Regions from separate parts of the Arthrobacter sp. FW306-1B-G06A genome, predicted to be linked through region 2. Evidence: riboswitches for the same ligand, from Rfam matches in the RefSeq annotation. Region 2 holds a riboswitch; each other region holds the start of a gene.
The links. Region 2 has a riboswitch for thiamine pyrophosphate ahead of thiO (glycine oxidase ThiO). Riboswitches for the same ligand answer to the same signal wherever they lie in the genome.

Region 1: it holds a riboswitch for thiamine pyrophosphate, as region 2 does, so the genes downstream of both, thiC (phosphomethylpyrimidine synthase ThiC) here and thiO (glycine oxidase ThiO) in region 2, are expected to answer to the same signal.
Region 3: it holds a riboswitch for thiamine pyrophosphate, as region 2 does, so the genes downstream of both, AC3WJM_RS14980 (ECF transporter S component) here and thiO (glycine oxidase ThiO) in region 2, are expected to answer to the same signal.
Region 4: it holds a riboswitch for thiamine pyrophosphate, as region 2 does, so the genes downstream of both, thiD (bifunctional hydroxymethylpyrimidine kinase/phosphomethylpyrimidine kinase) here and thiO (glycine oxidase ThiO) in region 2, are expected to answer to the same signal.

What each region holds. Positions count from the first base shown of each region.
Region 1 is NZ_JBYSXB010000016.1:73,248-78,450, reverse strand. Features, by position in the region: gene AC3WJM_RS10425 (VOC family protein) at 39-917, opposite strand; gene AC3WJM_RS10420 (amidohydrolase family protein) at 996-2,090, opposite strand; TPP riboswitch at 2,168-2,275, shown strand; gene thiC (phosphomethylpyrimidine synthase ThiC) at 2,271-4,100, shown strand; gene AC3WJM_RS10410 (alpha/beta hydrolase) at 4,101-4,850, opposite strand; gene ffh (signal recognition particle protein) at 4,954-5,203, opposite strand, start outside.
Region 2 is NZ_JBYSXB010000006.1:105,890-111,092, reverse strand. Features, by position in the region: gene AC3WJM_RS04965 (thiazole synthase) at 1-612, opposite strand, end outside; gene thiS (sulfur carrier protein ThiS) at 616-852, opposite strand; gene thiO (glycine oxidase ThiO) at 849-2,153, opposite strand; TPP riboswitch at 2,145-2,264, opposite strand; gene thiE (thiamine phosphate synthase) at 2,291-2,980, shown strand; gene AC3WJM_RS04945 (RNB domain-containing ribonuclease) at 3,018-4,532, shown strand; gene AC3WJM_RS04940 (DEAD/DEAH box helicase) at 4,821-5,203, shown strand, end outside.
Region 3 is NZ_JBYSXB010000028.1:12,363-17,565, forward strand. Features, by position in the region: gene AC3WJM_RS14950 (Na+/H+ antiporter subunit D) at 1-765, shown strand, start outside; gene AC3WJM_RS14955 (Na+/H+ antiporter subunit E) at 762-1,328, shown strand; gene AC3WJM_RS14960 (MrpF/PhaF family protein) at 1,325-1,603, shown strand; gene mnhG (monovalent cation/H(+) antiporter subunit G) at 1,593-2,060, shown strand; gene AC3WJM_RS14970 (DUF4235 domain-containing protein) at 2,057-2,317, opposite strand; gene AC3WJM_RS14975 (NUDIX hydrolase) at 2,369-3,097, opposite strand; TPP riboswitch at 3,314-3,450, shown strand; gene AC3WJM_RS14980 (ECF transporter S component) at 3,525-4,154, shown strand; gene AC3WJM_RS14985 (ABC transporter ATP-binding protein) at 4,154-5,203, shown strand, end outside.
Region 4 is NZ_JBYSXB010000026.1:59,179-64,381, reverse strand. Features, by position in the region: gene rplU (50S ribosomal protein L21) at 1-285, opposite strand, end outside; gene thiD (bifunctional hydroxymethylpyrimidine kinase/phosphomethylpyrimidine kinase) at 706-2,226, opposite strand; TPP riboswitch at 2,218-2,314, opposite strand; gene AC3WJM_RS14520 (Rne/Rng family ribonuclease) at 2,459-5,203, opposite strand, start outside.

The sequences.
Region 1 (5,203 bases), on a different contig from region 2:
GCTGCGGCGCAGCGGCCGAGATGCGCCACGCCGTCGGATCAAGCGTAGCGGACCGCGACCCGCAGCCGGTTGCGCCACGGGTCCTCGAAGCGGAGCTCCTGGCCCGTGTGGTGCGAGGCGATGCCCGCTACCTTGAGGCGATCGGCGAGCGCGCCGACGTCGTTTCCTGACGGCACTTCGATGACCACCTCGCCGAGGCCGAGGGTGTCCTTGCGCGGGCCTGCACCGCGGCTGTTCCACACGTTCATGGCCATGTGGTGGTGGTAGCCGCCCGCGGAGACAAACAGGGCCTGCCCGTGCCAGCCGGCGGTCTGCTCGAAGCCGAGGGTGTCGACGTAGAAATCATGGGCGGTCTTCACGTCGCCCACCTGGAGGTGGACGTGCCCGACGCCGGCGCCCGCCCCATGCTGGCCCGTCACGGCCGCTTCACTCAGGTGCTGCTGGAGGTAGCGCTGCGGCGGGAGCGGCAAGCTGTCCATCACGACCGAGCTGCCGTTCCACTCCCAGCCTTCACGGGGCTTGTCGTAGTAGAGTTCGATGCCGTTGCCCTCCGGGTCGGTGAAGTAGAAGGCTTCGCTGACCAAGTGGTCGGCACTGCCGACGAAGGCGTGGGGTTCGTACTGCGCGGCGGAGGCAACAGTTGCGGCGAGCGAGGGCTGATCCTCGAAAAGCAGCGCCGTGTGGAAGAGTCCGGCCTCTCCGCGGCCCGGGATCTGGAGACCAGCGGCCGGCGCGAGGTGCACCAACGGCTTGCCTAGCCGGCCGAAGTAGAGCCCGCCGTCCTGTTCGGCGACAACGTCCAGCCCCAGCGCCCGCTGGTAGTAGTCGCCCATGAGCTTCATGTCCCCCACTTTGAGCATGACAGTGCCCATGGTGAGTTCGGCAGGAAGGAGATCCTGGCTGGATGTGATGGTCATGTGAAACTCCCGGCTTTTTGTGGCGCCGCCCTTCGGCAACCTCTATGTATCTAAATTACTTGAAGCTTCAATTTATTCCTAATGCCCGGCGCTTCCTGAAATGTGTCCCCTCAGAACGGTGCATCGTGGCTGCAGCATGATCTCAAGGGACGCTCGGGGATCCTTTGCGTAGAGCACGACGTCTGCGCTGGCGCCTTCGCTGATGCCGTCGGCACCCAACCACTCACGGGCGGACCAGCAGGCAGCATCGAGGGCGGCGGCCGCCGGAAGACCCGCCCGCTGGAGTTCCAGGATCTCCTCGCCGATCCGGCCGTGTTTGATGACGCTTCCGGCGTCGGTTCCGGCGTACACCCGCACTCCGGCGTCGAACGCCTCAAGGACCCGCTCATGCCGGCCCTCCCACAACGCGATCATGTGGGCGGCGTAGCGCGGAAATTTGGTTTCAGCCTGCTTCGCGATGGCCGGAAACGTCGCAATGTTGATGAGCGTGGGGACAATCGGCACATCCTGGTCCAGCAGCCGGGGAATGTGGTGGGGCAATAATCCGGTGGCGTGCTCGATGCAGTCGATCCCGGCGTCGAGCATGTCATCGATTGTCCCTTCGGCGAAGCAATGGGCGGTCACCCGCGCCCCCTCGTCGTGTGCGGCCGCGACGGCGTCCTTGACGACGGCGGCCGGAAAGGACGGGCCGAGATCCCCGGCGGAGCGGTCGATCCAGTCCCCCACGATCTTGACCCAGCCGTCTCCGGACCGCGCCTGCTTGCGGACTGCCTCCATCAGATCCTCCGGCTCCACCTCTTCGGCCAGCCCGGGGATGTACCGCCGTTGCCTCGCGATGTGCCTGCCCGCGCGGATGATCCTCGGCATGTCCGCCCGGCGTTGCAGCCAGCGCGTGTCGCTTGCGGATCCGGCATCGCGGATCAAGAGGGTCCCGGCATTCCGGTCCGCAGTCGCCTGCAGGCGGGCAGTCTCCTCGTCGACAGCTCCGCCCTTGCCCAAGCCAACGTGGCAATGCGCGTCGACCAGGCCGGGAAGCACCCAACCGTCCAGGACGACGTCGGGCTTCGCAAGGGGCCGGACGAAGGTCAGCCGTCCGTCGACCGACCAGAGGCCGCGCCGTTCCTCCTCCGGCCCGGTGAGGACGGCGCCGCTGAATTCGATGATTTCCGCCATGATTCCACCCTAGTTCCCGGGGGCTTCGCCGGCGCGGTCACATCTGTCACAAGCGCTGGCAGCTGTGGTAGCTTCGTCTACGACCACACGGGGGCCCTTGCAAGGGCTGAGATCGGGCTGATGCAGCCTGCGACCGTTGAACCTGTCCGGGTAATGCCGGCGAAGGAAGTGAGTAATCCTTTGAGCACCAAAGAAACACAGCTGAGCCCTACCCAAAAGGGATCGGACCACGATGTGACCCAATCCCTCAAGTCGCATTCCCTCGCGTTCCTGGAGGATGCCGACACGGGAATCCGGGTTCCAGTGACGGAAATCGCCCTCGAACCGTCCCCCAACGGCGAGGCCAACGCCCCGTTCCAGGTGTACCGGACCGCCGGACCCGGGAGTGATCCCGTAGTGGGCCTCGAACCGTTCCGCAGCGAGTGGATCGAAGCCCGCGGCGACACTGAGGCCTACAGCGGCCGCGAACGGAACCTGCTCGACGACGGCAAGTCGGCCGTGCGCCGCGGCGCCGCCTCCGCGGAGTGGAAGGGGGCACAGCCGGTGCCCCGCCGCGCCGTCGACGGCAAGACCGTGACACAGATGCATTACGCGAAACAGGGCATCGTCACGCCCGAAATGCAGTTCGTGGCACTTCGCGAAAACTGCGATGTGGAACTCGTCCGCAGCGAGGTCGCTGCCGGCCGGGCCATCATCCCCAACAACATCAACCACCCCGAATCCGAACCGATGATCATCGGCAAGGCGTTCCTGGTGAAGATCAACGCCAATATCGGCAACTCGGCCGTCACCAGCTCCATCGCCGAAGAAGTGGACAAGTTGCAGTGGGCAACGCAATGGGGCGCCGACACCGTCATGGACCTGTCCACGGGCGATGACATCCACACCACCCGCGAATGGATCATTCGTAACTCCCCCGTACCGATCGGCACGGTACCCATCTACCAGGCCCTCGAGAAGGTCAACGGCGAAGCCAACAAGCTCACGTGGGAAATCTTCCGCGACACCGTCATTGAGCAGTGCGAGCAGGGCGTGGACTACATGACCATCCACGCCGGCGTGTTGCTGCGGTACGTGCCGCTCACCGCGAACCGCGTGACGGGCATCGTTTCCCGTGGCGGCTCCATCATGGCGGGCTGGTGCCTGGCCCACCACGAGGAAAACTTCCTCTACACCCACTTCGACGAGCTCTGCGAAATCTTCGCCAAGTACGACGTCGCGTTCTCGCTGGGTGATGGACTGCGCCCGGGCGCGACGGCGGACGCGAACGACGCCGCGCAGTTCGCCGAGCTGGACACCTTGGCCGAGCTCACGAAGCGCGCGTGGCAGTACGACGTGCAGGTCATGGTCGAAGGCCCCGGACACATCCCGTTCCACTTGGTGCGGGAGAACGTGGAGCGCCAGCAGGAGCTGTGTGACGGCGCGCCGTTCTACACGCTGGGCCCCCTTGTCACCGACGTCGCCCCGGGCTACGACCACATCACCTCCGCCATCGGCGCGACGGAGATCGCACGCTACGGAACCGCGATGCTTTGCTACGTCACCCCGAAGGAACATCTGGGCCTGCCCAACAAGGACGACGTCAAGACCGGCGTGATCACGTACAAAATCGCCGCCCACGCCGCTGACCTGGCCAAGGGACACCCCGGCGCCCACGAACGCGACGATGCGCTGTCCAAGGCCCGCTTCGAGTTCCGCTGGCGTGACCAGTTCGCGCTGTCGTTGGATCCGGTCACGGCCGAATCCTTCCACGACGAGACACTCCCGGCAGAACCGGCCAAGACGGCGCACTTCTGCTCCATGTGCGGACCAAAATTCTGCTCCATGCGCATTAGCCAGGACATCCGCGACGAATACGGCTCAGCCGATTCCCAAGCGGCCATCGCGGAAATGTATAGCGGCATGCGCGAAAAGAGCGAGGAGTTCCTGGCATCAGGGGGCAAGGTCTACTTGCCCGAGCTTGAGGTTCCCGCAGGAAAACGTGAGGCGGCGTCAGGAAACCTGAACTGATCAGGAAGCCTGGACTGATCCTGCGCGGCTGGCATCCGCAATGAAGGAGCGGATGATCCGGTCTCCTTCAACTGAGTCATGAGGCCGGTGTCCTCCAGCCGCAACGCGGTGGAGGGCGCCGGTTTCCTGCAAGTACCCGGCGATCTCTTCGTAGAGGGGTTCCCAACCACCGGTCAGCACAAGCGTGGGAACTCCCGGCACAATGTGCAGGGGCGCTTCCCACGGCGGAGCCTGGAGCCGCAGGCGTCGCGCGGTTCGCCGGGCCTCCGGGGTGCTGAGGACAGCCGCCTCGGAAGAAAACGCCCTGCGGACGAATTCGCGTTGGTAATCGTCATCGCTGAGTTCGTGCCGGATCCGGAACAACGGCTCCATCAATGTCCGGTACGCCGCGGTGGCGGGTAATTCAGCTGTCAAGGAAAGACAAGCCGGTTCCACCAGCACGAGGGAGCGGACCAGGTCCGGCCGCTCCACCGCGGCCAACATGGCGGAAATCGCGCCTTGCGAGTGCGCGACCACATGGCCCCCACGCGCGGGGCCGGGGGCCGATGCGGCCTCCCGAGCTCCGAGGCACTCGAGGATAATCTCCACATCGGCTGCAACATCGGATTCCAAAGGCTCGGTCTGCGCATCAAAGCCGTGGCGTTTCAGGAACAGTGCATCGTACGCCAGGGCCATGCCATGCTGTTTCGGCCACGCCGCAGCGCCGAATGTGCCTGCTCCATGGACGAACACGACGCGCTGCTTTTGCATCCCCCCAGCCTATGGCACGGGGCTGACAACCCAACTCACTAGCAGTTGTTGTCGTTCTGGGGCGTCAAAACGACACCTACTGCTAGCCAGTTGGGTGGGACGGCTACTTGCCGAGGAACTTGTCGAAGCCCTTGGGCAGGTTCAGCTGTGAGGGGTCGAAGTCGCCGGAAGGCTGGCCGAATGCCGCGCCGGTGCGGACGGCGTTCGCCCGCTTGTTCTCGGCGTCGCGCAGTTCCTGGGCAGCCTTGGCGGGGTTTCCGGAACGGGCCTTCTTCTTGGGCGCGTTCTTGCTTGCCTTGCGGGAACCGCCACCGAGGCCGGGCATGCCAGGCATCCCGGGCATGCCGCCCCCC
Region 2 (5,203 bases):
TGCGGCGTCGGACGCGGTGCCGATGCCGGCGTCGAGCACTACCGGCACCGAAGCGCGGGACACAATCAGCTCGATGTTGTGGGGATTCAGGATGCCCAGGCCGGTGCCGATAGGCGCGCCCAACGGCATCACCGCAGTTGCCCCGAGGTTCTCCAGGCGAAGCGCAAGTACGGGGTCGTCGTTGGTGTAGGCGAAGACCTTGAAGCCGCGGTCCACCAGCTTCTCCGTCGCATCCACCAACTCCACGGCGTCAGGCAGCAGCGTCTGTTCGTCGGCGATGACCTCGAGCTTCACCCAATCCGTTTCCAATGCCTCCCGGGCTAGCTCGGCTGTCATGACGGCATCCTTGGCGGTAAAACAGCCGGCGGTGTTGGGCAGGACACGGATGCCGTGGTCTACGAGCAATTGGAACAGCGAACCGGTTTCCGTCGGTGAGTACCGCCGCATGGCGACGGTAGTGAGTTCGGTGCCGGAAGCCAGCAAGGCTGCCCCGAGGCCGTCGAGGCTCGGAGCTCCGCCGGTTCCCATGATGAGGCGCGAGCCGAACTCAACACCGTCGATCACCAGGGCATCGGTTCGGGTGCCTGCTTCGTGAGTGCTTGCTGTGGTCATGGTTCAGCCTCCCTGTACTGCGGTAACGATTTCGAGTTCATCGCCCTCTGCGAGCGCGGTAGCAGCCCACTGGCTGCGCGGCACCACTTCGGAATTGCGTGCGACGGCGACGCCGATCTTGCGTCCGTCGGCCGCTTGGCCGCTGGAATCCACAACGCGTCCGGTGATGTGGCTGACAAGGGTGGTGACGGAAGCGTCGTCGCTCAGCGTGTGGTCTGCGCCGTTCAATTTGATGTTCATGCGTGGTCCTTCAGAAGGGGATTTAAGGTATCGGCCGATGGGCCGTCTGCGGAAGCCCTTGCTGCTGAGTGCGGGCGGGAGAAGCGGTCCGGGCGGAATTTGTTCCACCGGGGATCGGCGGTGCCATCCATGAGTCCAACGCAGATTTTCGCCGCTGCCGGAGTGAGGAGCACGCCATGGCGGAAGAAGCCGCTGGCCACGATGAGGCCGGGCACGGTTCCTTCCCGACCTTCGACGCGGCCCAGCAGCGGTGCGTTGTCCGGGGTGCCCGGACGGGCCCGGGCAGTTGCTTCGAGGAGTTCCAGCTCGGCAACGGCCGGAACCAATACCTGGGCGTCGCGGAGCAATTGGTAGACGCCGCCGGCTGACACCGGGTTGGCCGCTCCCCCGGACGACGACAATCCGTCCTCACGTTGCGTCGCGCCGATCACCACGGTCCCGTCATCGCGGGGAACGATGTAGACGGGCACTCCGCGCACCATTCCACGGACCGTGGCGGTGACCAGCGGTTGCAGGTGGGCCGGGACGCGCAGCCGCAGTATGTCGCCGTAGACGGGACGCAACGGGAGCGACAATCCATCCGGCAGTCCTTTTACGCGGGCGGCATCGAGTCCGTTGGCTACCACCGTTTCCGTGGCAAGCACTTCGATGCCTGAGCCGAGCACGGCCCCGACGGCGCGCCCGTCCTCCCACAGGAGGCCCGCCGCAGTGTCCCGGACCGCGAAACCGTCCTCGGCCCCCGGAATCCAACTGGAGCTACCGGGCTCGTGGTCTGCCAAAGCGCCTAGAATCGCGGCCGAAAGCCGGCGAGGATCCACTTGGTGGTCGCCCGGGATGTCGAAGGCACAGGAAATCTGCGGGCTCAAGAGCGGCTCACGCTCCCGTGCTTCGCGCAACGGCACGGATTCCACCACCAGGCCATGGGCCAGCTGGACGTCCCGAAGATCGGCGAGCGCCCGGCGGTCCGCTGCGTCCGCACCCACGGCGAGGGTCGGCGTCGTCCGGTAACCCGTGCTGCGTCCGGTTCGTGAGCCGGTCACATTGTGTTCGAAGTCCGGCCACAACGCCGACGATTCGAGCATGAGCTCCAGGAGGTCCTCTTCCTGGTAGTGCAGTTCACTGACTGGTGCCAACATCCCCGCCGCCGCGAAAGTAGCGCCGCTGGCCGGCGCGGGATCGATCAGGGCAACCGAGCGGCCCGACCTTCGGGCTTCCCATGCAATGCCCAGGCCAATGACGCCGCCCCCGATCACCGCCACGTCTGCACGCAGGGGCCCGTGCTGGGTGTTTACTTCGTCCATGGAGTCCTTCCCTACGCCGGTACTAGCCGGATCAGGTCAAGCGGTCGGCGCTGAAGCCCTCTCAGCCGCGCGGCGATTGTGACTGCCGCCGCGGCTCCCGCGGTACCAGCCCAGTTTAGAGGAACTACTCTGTTTCCATGACCCCGCACGATGTCCACACCACCGCCCGCCTGTACCTCTGCACCGACGCCCGCACGCAACAGGGTGATTTTGAGCAGTTTGTCGATGCCGCATTCGAAGGCGGCGTGGACATCATCCAGCTGCGCGACAAGACCATTGAAGCGGCCGAGGAACTGGAACTCCTGGAGATCCTGCAATCCGTGGCGCAGCGTCACGGGCGCCTCTGGGCAGTCAACGACCGCGCGGACGTAGCGTCCCTCGCCGGCGCACCGGTGTTCCATATCGGCCAAAAGGACATTTCGCTGCACTCGGCCCGGAAGCTGCTCCACGACCCCACCATCATCGGCCTCTCCACGCACACGCCGGAGCAGATTGACGCAGCCGTCGCCGCGTCGCCTGGCCGGAGCGGCTTGGACTACTTCTGCGTCGGGCCTGTGTGGGCCACGCCCACCAAGCCTGGACGCTCCGCCGTCGGGCTCGATCTGGTGAAGTACGCTGCCGATGCGGTGAAGCAGGCAGACGAAGAGACCGTCGGCGGCGTAGTGCTTCCTTGGTTTGCGATCGGCGGCATCGATCTCAGCAACGTGGAAGACGTAGTGAGGGCCGGCGCCAGCCGCATTGTTGTGGTCCGCGCCATCACCGAGGCCGGGGATCCGACGGCGGCAGCCCAGGCACTCCTGGCCGCACTGGACGCAGCGGCGGCCTAGCGAGACGCCGGGAGATTTTGGAGTTACCCTGACTTTCGTGTCACATCAGCGCATAGCCCCGAACGTCTCTGAAACGTCGAACCAGCTCGCGGAAGCACTGGCGGCGCTTCGGACCGAACTCGAGCTGCCCGCGGGTTATCCCGCTGAAGCACTGCGCGACGCGGAGGCCGCGGTTTCAGGACACAGGCTGCCGGCGCAGGACCTCACGGGCGTTCCGTTCATCACGATCGACCCGGCCTCTTCCACGGATCTCGACCAGGCCCTCTTCATTGAGCGGTCCGGGAATAGTTACAGGGTTCTCTACGCCATCTCCGATGTGCCCTCCTTTGTGCCACCGGGAGGAGCGCTCGACGCCGAGACCCGCCACCGGGGACAGACGTACTATGCGCCGGACGGCCGCATACCGCTGCACCCCGAGATCATCAGCGAGCACGCCGGAAGCCTGCTGGCGGGCCAGGACTGCGGAGCGTTCGTGTGGGACTTCGAACTCGATGCCGAAGCAGAGTTCCGCACCGTCTCAGTTCGCCGGGCAAGCGTACGCAGCCGCGCCAAGCTCAACTACAAGGGCGTCCAGTCCGCGATCGATTCCGGGACGGCTGATCCCGTCCTGCAGTTACTCAAGGAGGTCGGGCTCAAACGGGTGGAACTCGAACGCCGCCGCGGCGGAGCGAGCCTGAACATGCCTGAACAAGAAATCGTCCAACTGCCCGACGGCGGGGGGTACAGGATCGTCGCAGCTCCCTCGCTGCCCGTCGAGGACTGGAACGCCCAGATTTCGCTCATGACCGGGATGGCGGCGGCCCAGCTGATGCTAGACGGCAAGGTTGGAATCCTGCGCACCATGCCCGCTCCCGATGAGCGCTCGCTGCTCCATTTCAAACGGCAGGCCGGGGCGCTCGGCAGGCCTTGGACCGAGGGGACCAGCTACGGCGAGTACCTGCGGACCCTCGACGGCAAAGACCCCCGGCAATTGGCCATTCTCCATTCCGCGGGGCTGCTTTTCCGGGGCGCCGGCTACACGCCTTTCGACGGCGAAGTACCGGGCAGCGTCATGCAGTCAGCCATCGGCGCACCATATGCCCACACCACTGCGCCGTTGCGCCGGCTGGTCGATCGTTTTGTCCTGGTCATCTGCGAAGCACTGAGCAATGGAACGGAGATCCCTGCATGGGCCCGGGATGCTTTGCCGAGCCTGCCGGAGATCATGGCGTCATCCGACCAGCTTGCCGCCAAAATGGAGCGCCTCGCCTTGGACACGGTGGAGGCCGCACTCCTGGTGAACCACGTCGGACAGGAATTCGACGCCGTGGTGATTTCCGGATCGAAGCCTGCCAAGAACAACGGAAACGGGAACGGGAACAGCACCAACGGCCACAACGGGAATGGGAATGGGAACGGCAACTCCCACGGCCCCTCCGGCATCGTCCAGATCGCCGAGCCGGCGGTCACCGCTCGTTGCGATGGCGAAATGGAGTCCGGTACGAAGGTCCGCGTGAAACTGCTTGACGCGGACATTGCCACCCGCCAAATCACCTTCGAACTGCTCCAGTAGCGCAATCAGTTCACAGGACCGCGGCCGCGATCCGGGGTTTATTGCACCCAGACGCTAGACTGTGTGAGTAGTAATGGATGCCCGGTCGTTGATTCAGTTAATTTTTTGACATCAACAAGCCCGCCCCTACGCGATCTTGAGATACACCAGCTGGTCCCCAGTGCCAGTATTTAGATAGCCCGCGATCGGCTTCCACTGGATTTGCTTGCGCCCGTCCGTGCTCCGGAACGGCCCTGCCACAACCGTTGAGCACGCAGCGCAGCCCAAATGAATAAGGAAAACTCCACTGTGAGTGAATTGCACACCCATGAAGTTCTGACAGACGGAACCGAAACGATCGAACCCGAGGAAACCATTTCCTCGGACGAAACACCCCACGAGATCGCAGAAAAGTCCTTCGCCGACTACAACGTCCGCGCCGACATCGTCGAGTCCCTCGCCGACGCCGGAATCACCCATCCCTTCCCCATTCAGGCCATGACCCTCCCGGTGGCCTTGGGCGGTCACGACATCATCGGCCAGGCTAAGACCGGTACCGGAAAGACCCTCGGCTTCGGCATTCCTGCGCTGCAGCGCGTCGTCGGACCGGGCGACGCCGGTCACGACAAGCTCGCTGTCCCGGGTGCACCCCAGGCCCTCGTGATTGTTCCGACCCGCGAACTCGCGGTCCA
Region 3 (5,203 bases), on a different contig from region 2:
ACCCCGTTGATGGTGGTTGCGCTCCTCACCATGCTCGTGGGGATTCTCGGTGCCATAGCCCAGAGCGACATCAAACGATTACTCTCCTTCACCTTGGTCAGCCACATCGGCTACATGGTGTTCGGGCTTGCCATGTCTTCCGTAGCCGGGCTTGCTGCCGCCGTCTTCTATGTGGCCCACCACATCACTGTCCAAACGAGCCTGTTCCTGGTGACCGGCTTGATCGAGCGCCGCGGTGGGAGCTCGTCGGTGGACAGGCTGGGTGGGCTCGCCAAGCTGTCTCCACTCCTCGCGCTCTTGTTCTTCATTCCGGCCATGAACCTCGCGGGAATCCCGCCCTTCTCCGGGTTCCTGGGGAAGCTCGGACTCCTGCAGGCAGGCATCGCCCTCGGGACACCACTGGCCATTACCTTGGTGGTGGGCGGGGTGGTCACGAGCCTCTTGACCTTGCTGGCCATTGCCCGCGTCTGGAACCGCGCATTCTGGCGGAAGCCCGAGGACGCTGACTACCCGGCCGCCGTCCTCAAGGACACGGCGGCCGTCGGCCTGCTTCCGAGGACCATGGTGGGGCCAACCGCCGCGCTGGTGGTCTTTGGCGTGGCGCTGACAGTCTTCGCCGGTCCGCTGTTCCAATTGGCCGGCAACTCCGCGGAACAGATGCTGGACCGAACGGCGTATATCCATTCCGTGCTCGGCGAGAATGCCAAAGTCCCGGGCATCGCTGCGCCGGGTGCGTCGACCCCACTGCAGGGGGTTGGCAAGTGAGCCGCAAGCGGATTTCGTTCCGCACCGAGTTGCCCCTGCTGGTCTGGCTGGTGGTCGTGTGGGGTGCGCTCTGGCGGGACTTCAGCCCCGGCAACCTGGTATTCGGTGCGCTGATCGCCGTGGTGGTAGCCAGGGTCTTCTACTTGCCTCCAGTGGAGCTCAGCGGACGATTCAACGTGCTGCGCGCCATTCCTTTCGCCGTCGTGTTCCTTGGCAAAGTGGTGGCCGCGAGCTTCCAGGTCATGTACCTCGCGGTCTTCCGCGGGCCCTTGGTAACCAACGCCGTCGTCGCTGTTCCCCTCCGTAGCCATTCCGACCTCATGGTGACCGCAACAGGGCACGTGATTTCGCTGATTCCGGGTTCCTTGGTGGTGGAGGTGGACCGCTCGACGTCCACGCTCTATATCCATGGGCTCAATGTCCGCAACGATGTGGACACCGCCAAGCTGCGCAAGGAAGTCCAAGACACGGAGGCCTCGCTGATCCGGATCATGGGTACCCAGGCGGAAATGGACGCACTCCAGGCCGAAGGCTGGCCTGCAACGAGGGGAGCTCGCTCGTGAAAGACATCGTGCTGATCGTCACGGCGGTGATCCTTAGCCTCGCCGCCGCCGGCGCGATCTACAGGATCGCCGTCGGGCCGTCCCTGCTGGACCGGGTGCTCGCCTCGGACGTGCTGCTCGCCATACTGGGTGCTGCGCTGGCCATCGACATGGCCGTCAACAGGCACCTCAACAACCTCGTGCTGCTCGTCGCGCTGACGCTGATCGGTTTCATCGGATCGGTGACGGTGGCGCGCTTCGTGGCCGACCGGAGAGGACAGGTCAATGACTCCTGACGCCACCGGAGCGGATGCCGTCATCGATGCCGTCACCGCGGTGCTGCTGATTGTCGGTGCGGTGATGTCATTGGGCGCGGCGATCGGCCTGTTGCGCTTCCCGGACCTGATGAGCCGCATGCACGCAGCTACCAAGCCGCAAGTGCTCGGGCTGTTCCTCGTCTTGGCGGCCATCGGGCTGCAGATGCGCGAATGGTGGGTGTGGCCGATCCTGGCCGTCGCTTGGATCTTCCAATTGCTGACGGTGCCGGTGTCCGCACACATGGTGGGCCGCGCAGGCTACCGGACCAAGCACCTGCACCCCGAGTTGCTGAGCATCGACGAACTCGAGGCCGTGGTGCTGCGGGCCGCCGGTCAACGGGCAGCGGAGAAAGCCCAAGCCGACCCGACAACTCCCCACAGCGGGAACGGTGGGAGCCCAGGCCCTCACGGCGCCAACGGCGGGCCGTCAGCCTAGACGATGTCCTGTGTCTTCGAGAAACGCGAGATGGCGCGCTGGGTACTGCGGCTTGCGAAAACCTGGATGACGGCGCTGACAGTCGCCGAAATCAGGGCGAAGGTCAGTGCAGAGCGCAGGCTTGCCTCCATATCATCGTGACCCTTGGGAGGTTTCTTGCCGGTGGACTTTTCCCACAGCGCATTGACGAGCTTGGTGCCGACAAAGCCAGCGCCGATGCTCACGCCGGTGCCGAGCAGTTTGATGAGGAGGTTCATTCCGGGACTCCTTGCGGGTGGAAACAGGACCGTCCCCAGCCTAACCCCACTTCAGGGCAGTTCCGGAGCAACGGATGGAGCTTGGCGCCTCTGCCGGAAGAACTCCTCCAAGGCCCCGGGCTTTGGACGGACAGGCACGATGTCACGGTCCTCGCCCAGTATCGCTTCCACTGTGCCGAGGGCGAGGAGCTCATCCAGCAGCGCCAGCGTGGGCGGCATGAGCTTGAGTGTTCCGGCGACTTCGGCGTCCAGGATTCCGCGGACGGGCATCCACAAGGACGATGACGCTTCCGTTGTTTGGTGCCTTGGCTCGGCACCGGAAAGCGGGCAGGCAAGGTAGAAGTATGTGTCGAAGCGCTTGGGCTGGTCTGCCGGGGTGACCCAGTTGGCCCACGGGCGGAGGGTGGCGGCGTCAAGCTTCAGCCCGGCCTCTTCGAACACCTCACGCTGCGCGGCCGCCAGCACCCGGCCGGCGTTGAACCTGGCGGAGGCAGGCTCGACGGCGATGCTGCTCCGGTGCCATGCAGCGGCGTGCTGCTCGACGACGTCGTCCGCGAAGTCCCAGCCGGAGCTGTCCACCTGGTCCACCCGGCCCCCGGGGAAGACCACCATGCCCGCGGCGAAATCCATCGTGGACACCCGGTGCTGGACGAACACCTCCAAAGCCTGCGCCGCATCTTCAGAGCCCCCGGGAACCGCGGCATCCCGGACCAGGATCACGCTTGCGGCGAGCCTCGGTTCCGCCACCGTGGTGCTGTTCGCTTCGCCATTGCCTGCCAAGACCGCTCCTTTGCCCGCTCTGCCGCGTCACATTCTGCTGGATCATTGTCCCAGTTTCTGCGGCCGCCCGCGCCATTCCGGGCCGGCCTGCGCTCACCCGGCGAGTGATCCAGCAGAATCCGTCGTCCCCGCGTGTTTGTGACCGTTCCGCGGACGCCAACACAGCGCCCGCAACCCCGCCAAGGTGTAAACTGAACCACGCCCAAAAGGGTGGATTGATAACGACAGGGGAGCGCCGCCGTCGGGCACGCAGCAATGCGGCACGGAGGACGGGCGCTGAGAGTGCGGACAGCCGCAGACCCTCGAACCTGATCCGGCTAGTACCGGCGCAAGGGAGTCGAGTTCTCATAGTGTCCGGACCGGCGCGGCGGAAGCCGCTCGCAGGCAACCGGGAACACTTTCCCCTCCTGTTCCTCAGGAGGACAAAATGACTGGTATTTCTGCAAGGCCGGGCCTCACCAAGCCTGGTTACAACTGGCGCGTCGTGGACATCGTCGTGGCGGCACTCATCTCGATCGCCGGTGGCGTGATCTTCTGGGCATGGGACCAGATGGCTTTGGTTGCCACGCCTATGTCCGCCGGCTACCCTCCGCTGGGCGGCCTGATCGCCGGCGGCTGGATGATTCCGGCAGTCTTGGGCATGCTCATCGTCCGCAAGCCCGGTGCGGCAATTTTCTGCGAAACAGTGGCCGCCACGAGTGAGCTCATCATGGGTTCCCAGTACGGCACCACGGTGCTGATCTCGGGCCTGCTCCAGGGCCTCGGTGCGGAACTCATTTTCCTGGCCTTCATGTACAAGAAGTTCAACCTGCCGGTGTCCCTGCTGGCCGGTGCCGGTGCGGGCCTGTTCTGCGGCCTGAACGACTCCTTCTTGCCGTGGGGCTGGAACATCGCCTACGAGCCGGTCGACAAGCTCGCGTACATCGTGTTCTGCACGATCTCCGGGGCCGTCATTGCCGGTGCCCTGTCCTGGATCGCTACCCGCGGCCTGGCCAGGACCGGTGTCCTGAGCGCGTTCGCGTCACGCAAGGCCGCCTCGGAGCCCGTCTTTTCCTGATGCCCAGTCCTGATTCCGGCACCTCTGCCGTGGTGCGACCCGCCGCCATTTCCGCGCAGGGCTGGGGCTGGCGGCACGCCGGCCGCACCACGCAGGCCATCCACGCCCTGGACCTGGACATCCGTCCGGGCGAGCGCGTCCTGCTGCTTGGCCCCTCGGGCGCAGGCAAGTCGACGTTCCTCCATGCCCTGGCGGGCGTGCTGGGCGAGGAAGGCGACGACGCCGACGAGACCGGCTCGTTGCTGGTTGACGGCGTTTCCCCGAAGGCCCAGCGGGGCCGTGCCGGACTCATGCAACAGGACCCCGAAACCCAGGTGGTGCTTTCCCGCCTGGGCGACGACGTCGCGTTCGGCGCCGAGAACCTTTGCGTGCCGCGGGACGAGATTTGGAAGCGGGTCCATGAAGCGCTCGACGACGTCGGGCTGCTGCGGAGTGCCGGTGGCAGTGCCAGCGGCAACTTTTCGCTCGACCACCCGACGTCGGCCCTCTCGGGCGGGCAGAAACAGCGCCTTGCGCTCGCCGGCATACTGGCAATGCGGCCCGGCTTGATCCTCCTGGACGAGCCGACCGCCAACCTTGACCCGGCCGGCGTCTTGGAAGTGCGCGATGCCGTGGGCCGCTGCCTGGACAAGACCGGCGCCACCTTGGTGGTGGTGGAACACCGGGTATCGGTCTGGAAAGACCTCGTGGACCGGATTGTGGTGCTTCAGCCGGGCAGTTCCTCCTCCGCGGGAGGTTCGACGCCGGCGGTGCTTCTGGACGGCGACCCGGACACGGTTCTGGCGCAAGCAAGGGACATGCTCACTGCTGCGGGCGTCTGGGTGCCTGGTTACGTGCCGGCCACCCGCCCACGTTCGGGAACAGGCGCCGGACCGGCGGCCGACTCCGGGGCGGGGAGCTCCCGGAATGGGGGCGAGTTGCTGCTCGCCACCCAGGAGCTTGCGGTGTCCCGCGAACGGACACGGCGCCGGGGGTTCAAAACGATCGCCCCGCGTCCTGTGCAGTCCGGACTCGACGCCGAAGTGTTTGCCGGGCGGGCACTGACCATC
Region 4 (5,203 bases), on a different contig from region 2:
CTTGGTCAGTTCTTGACGGTGACCCTGGCGCTTCTTGTAGCCGGTCTTGTTCTTGAACTTCTGGATGACGATCTTCGGACCACGGAGGTCTTCGAGGATCTCAGCCGTAACCTTGACCTTGGCCAGATCCGCAGCTGCGGAGGTGACCTTGTCACCGTCCACCAGGAGCAGTGCGGGCAGCTCAAGGGTGCTGCCGGCTCCACCGGGGACGCGGTTCAGGGTTACGTAGTCTCCAACGGAAACCTTTTCTTGGCGGCCGCCTGCGCGGACAATCGCGTACACCACTTGGGCACTCACTTCTCTCGACGTTTATTACTAAATTTGCGTGCGGAACCCCGATCCAAAAACGGGCCTGGTTCACGCTGTGCCTCAACGCCGTGGACTCCGGTACGGAATCCATGAGTCATCCCTCGAATAGTTCTAAATGAAAGGTCAGTTCCAAATGAACGGTTTCTAGGGGCATAACCCAAGTGTTGGCGTAAGCACCGAAGATCTAGATTACGCTAGTTTCGCCTTCGGCTGCAAATGAGGCCAGGTCCGGAGGCTGCCACGTGATGGCTGCCACAGACTGGCTATGCCGCCATCCGGTACCGTGCCCGTCCACCTTACCCTGCCGGCCGTGAAAAGCTCGGATCCTCACGCCGACACGCTGCAACGCCTGCGGGGACGGGCCCCGTTCCGGTGCCTCCTCCCCGGAAGACCGGCTCAGCCGTGCAACCTTGGAGCATCGAAGAACGCCGTTTCATAGCGGCAGGATTGGGCAAACGCCTCCATCATCGCTGTGCGCTCTGCGGGCGACGCAACCTGCGCGGCGGCATCCGTGATGTCGATCGCCTTGCGGGTGGCCTCCGCGAACGCCTCGTCCGCGTAGGTGCGCAGCCAATCCGCATAGGGGTGCTTGTCCGATGCTCCGGCCTCGACAAACCCATGGTGGAGCCGCTGTCCCACCTCGGCGTACAACCAGTAGCAAGGCAACACGGCAGCAACCAGCACCGCATAGCTTCCCGACGCCGATGCCGCCAGCAAGTGGTCCACGTAGGCCTTGGTGACCGGGCCCAGCTCTCCGCTCACCTGGCGTCCACTGAGCCAATTCCGGTGCAGCTCGGATTCGACTTCAAGGCACATCTGCGAGCCGCGGGCCCAGAACAGCTGTTCGGTTTCACTCGGAGCGAGGGCGCTTGCCCGCGCCAGGACCCTGGAATAGCCGTTGAGATAGATGGCATCCTGGGACAGATAGTAGCTGAAATTCGCTTCGCTGAGACCACCGGATTGCAAGTGCTGGATGAAGTCCAAGCCATAAATGGCTGCCAGTTCCGTTTGGGCGGCGTCCCACATCCGGACGGCGAAGTCCCCCGGTTGAAGGGCCTGCTGGAGCGCGTGGAAATGATGGATCGGCCCGTTGCCCTTCCCTACTTCCAGCACCTCGGACCGGGTCAGCGCCTCCTGGAGCCAGGGCTTGACGACACGCAAAGCAGACTCCCAATCGCCGAGCCGCGCCTTGGCCGTCGCCATCGCCGACGACAGGGAACATCCCGTCCCATGGCTATTGCGGGTCTCCACCCGTTGGCCGGCGAATTCCACCACGTCCTGGCTCAGGACTCCCCCGGTATTGACCAGGGCATCGGGGCAGCCGGCTCCCTGCAGATGGCCCCCCTTCACCAGGACGGTGTTTCCGCAGCTAGCGGCCAGGCGTTTGCCTTGCTCCAACGCCGATGCCCAATCAGTGGCAACAGGCTCGCCAAGCAGCATGGCCAATTCCGGAAGGTTGGGGGTCACCAGGTCTGCGAGGGGCAGCAGTTCCCGCAGTGCGGTTTCAGCGGACTCCGCGAGGAGCCTGTCGCCGCTGGTCGCGATCATCACTGGATCCAGGACGACGACGGAGGGGCGCGCCTTGCCGAGCCAGCGGCGGACTTCGTGGATGACCGCCGCGTCCCCGAGCATGCCGATCTTGACGGCATCAACCGTGATGTCGTCGCTAATGGCGTCCAATTGCTGGCGCAGGAACTCCACGGGAGGCACATGGACGCCAGTGACGCCCTGTGTGTTTTGTACAGTGAGCGCCGTGATGACGGCCATGCCGTAGCCGCCGTTGGCCGCAATGCTCTTCAGGTCTGCCTGGATCCCGGCACCACCTGAGGGGTCCGAGCCGGCGATGCTGAGGACCCTGGGGATGGGGCGCTGGATGGCCTTGAGCGGGTAGACAGATGATTGCGCCGAAACAGTCATGCGAGACATCCCTTCGCCGGTGCTAACCGGACAGGTTCAACGGGTCTGGTCTCAGCCGGCTCGGTGCGCGGCACCCCGTGTCAGTCCCCCAGCTTAACCCTGATCACGCCTCGCCCGCTGAAATCGCCCATTGCAACCGGACTGCCAGGGTCGGCGGATTGGCCCACAACGCCGAAACCCCGGCGGTTTCCACAGGAGCGGAAACGGCCGGGGCTTAGGCACGGTACTGCGTTCAGAGTTCGGACTTCGGCACACCGACGCCGAGGATGATCGGTTCCGCTGCCGCCGTCGGCTTCGTCGGGGCGGCGTCTGCTGCCTTGGCCTCGTGCGCGGCCCCACCGGAAGCAGCCGCGGCAACCTCGTGGTGCTCCACGTTGGTGGCGTTGGCGGCACCCTGGGCCCGGCTGGCGCTACGGTTGCGTCGGCCTCGGCGTCCACGCGAACCCGAGTCCGGGGATTCACCGCTTGCAACGGCTGCGGGGGCCCCTGCGGGGGTTTCCTTGGCTGACGTTGACGTCGTGGGGGTGTCCGGAGCTTCTCCGAGGCCTGCGAATGCCTGTGCCAATAGGTCCAGGCTCATGGCAGGTGTGCCACTTGCAGCCTCCTCTTCGTGATGGACGAAAGGCAACGCAACTTCCTCGCCGCCGAATCGCAGCACAGGCTTCGAACGTTCCTCGCCACTCGAAGCAGCGGCCGGAGCCTGGACCGGGGCCGCTGGGGCCTGGACCGGGGCTACTTCCGCTGCGTGCCCGTCGGCGAGCAATTCCGCCGCGTGGTGGAGCTCGTCGTCGTGCAGGTGGGCAGCGTGGGCTGCAGCCGCGATGGTGGCAAGGGCTGCACGGGTGGCTGCCTGCCGGTTCGGGTCGGTGGATTCCACAGTGTGGACCGGCACCGAAGGGGTGACGGGCAGTTCAGTGGTCCCCGGCCCCGTGCCGCGGCCGCGGCGACGCTTGCGCTGCTCGGGGCGGACGGCTGGCTGTGACTCCGTGCGCGGGTGGTGGTGTTCAGCTGCCACGACGTTGGCCCGACGGTGCTCCACGGGCTCGTCGTGCGTGACGATTCCGCGCCCTGCGCACGTCTCGCACTGCTCGCCGAAGACCTCCAGCAGGCCGGTGCCCATGCGCTTGCGGGTCATCTGGACCAATCCAAGCGAGGTCACCTCGGCGACCTGGTGCTTGGTACGGTCCCGGCCGAGGCACTCGACCAGGCGGCGCAACACGAGATCGCGGTTGGATTCCAGGACCATGTCGATGAAGTCGATGACGATGATTCCACCGATGTCGCGCAAGCGGAGCTGGCGGACCACTTCCTCGGCAGCCTCAAGGTTGTTCTTGGTGACGGTCTCCTCGAGGTTGCCGCCGCTGCCGGTGAACTTCCCGGTGTTGACGTCGACAACCGTCATGGCCTCCGTGCGGTCGATCACGAGCGAACCACCGGAGGGCAGGAAGACCTTGCGCTCCAAGGCCTTGTGGATCTGTTCGTCCACGCGCCATGCCGAGAAAATGTCCTGGTCCGAGGTCCACTTCTCAAGGCGTCCCACCAGGTCCGGCGCCACGTACGTGACGTAGGCCTCGATGGTGTCCCAGGCTTCATCGCCGGAGACGATGAGCTTGGAGAAGTCCTCGTTGAAGACGTCACGGACAACCTTGATGGTGAGGTCCGGTTCGCCGTACAACAGTTCCGGAGCCAGGATCTTGGTGGACGTGGACTGGCTTTCAATGCCTTCCCACTGGGCGCGCAAGCGGTTGATATCGTGCGTCAGCTCTTCCTCGGAAGCACCCTCGGCGGCGGTGCGGACAATAACGCCCGCGTTCTCCGGGAGGCGGTCCTTGAGGATTTTCTTCAGGCGGTTGCGCTCGACGTCGGGCAGCTTGCGGGAAATTCCCGTCATTGACCCGCCCGGTACGTACACAAGGTAGCGGCCGGGAAGTGAAATCTGGCTCGTCAGGCGTGCGCCCTTGTGGCCCACCGGGTCCTTGGTGACCTGGACCAGCACGGAGTCGCCTGACTTCAGGGCGTTCTCGATGCGGCGCGGTTTGCCTTCCAGGGTGACGGCATCCCAGTTGACTTCACCGGCGTACAGTACGGCGTTGCGGCCGCGCCCGATGTCTACGAATGCGGCTTCCATCGACGGCAGCACGTTCTGGACCTTGCCCAGGTAAACGTTGCCGATGAGGGAATCCTGCTGTGTCTTGGACACGAAATGCTCCGCGAGCACGCCGTCTTCGAGGACACCGATCTGGATCCTGTCGTCGCGCTGGCGAACGATCATCTGGCGGTCGACGGACTCACGGCGGGCCAGGAATTCGGCTTCGGTGATGACCTGGCGGCGGCGGCCGGTCTCGCGGGATTCGCGGCGGCGCTGCTTCTTTGCTTCAAGTCGGGTGGAGCCCTTGACGCTCGTGACTCGGTCGGAGCCGCTGGTGGACTCAACGTGCGCGCGGGGAGCGCGGACGCGGGTCACCGTGTTGGGGGGATCGTCGTCTCCGCCGCCCGTCAGTTCCAGGTCCTGATCGCCGCGACGACGGCGCCGGCGACGGCGGGAGGTCACGCCTTCTTCGAGGGCCTCCTCGGTACCGGCTTCTGCCTCGTCCTCGGATTCCGCAGAGGTTTCTTCTCCCGCGTCATCACGCTCGGTGCCCCGGCGTCCGCGACGGCCACGGCTGCGACGCCGACGGCGGCTGCCGGCTTCGTCCAGTTCGTTCTCCTCGGAACCTTCCTCAGCTTCGGCCCGCGGTTCCTCGTCGACGACGGCCGGACGGACAACGGCGTTCAAGTCAGGTGCCTGGAAGATCATGGACGTGACGGAGGCAGGTTCCAGGAACAGCGACGCGATCGGACTTGCGGCTTCGGCGTCGACGGCCGGCTCCCCGGTGGTTTCCTCGGGCGCGGGCTCCTCGGCCGGCGGCTCCACAGTGGTTTCCCCGGGCGACGCAACGTCGGCAGCCGGTGTTTCAACCGGGGCTTCTTCGGCAAC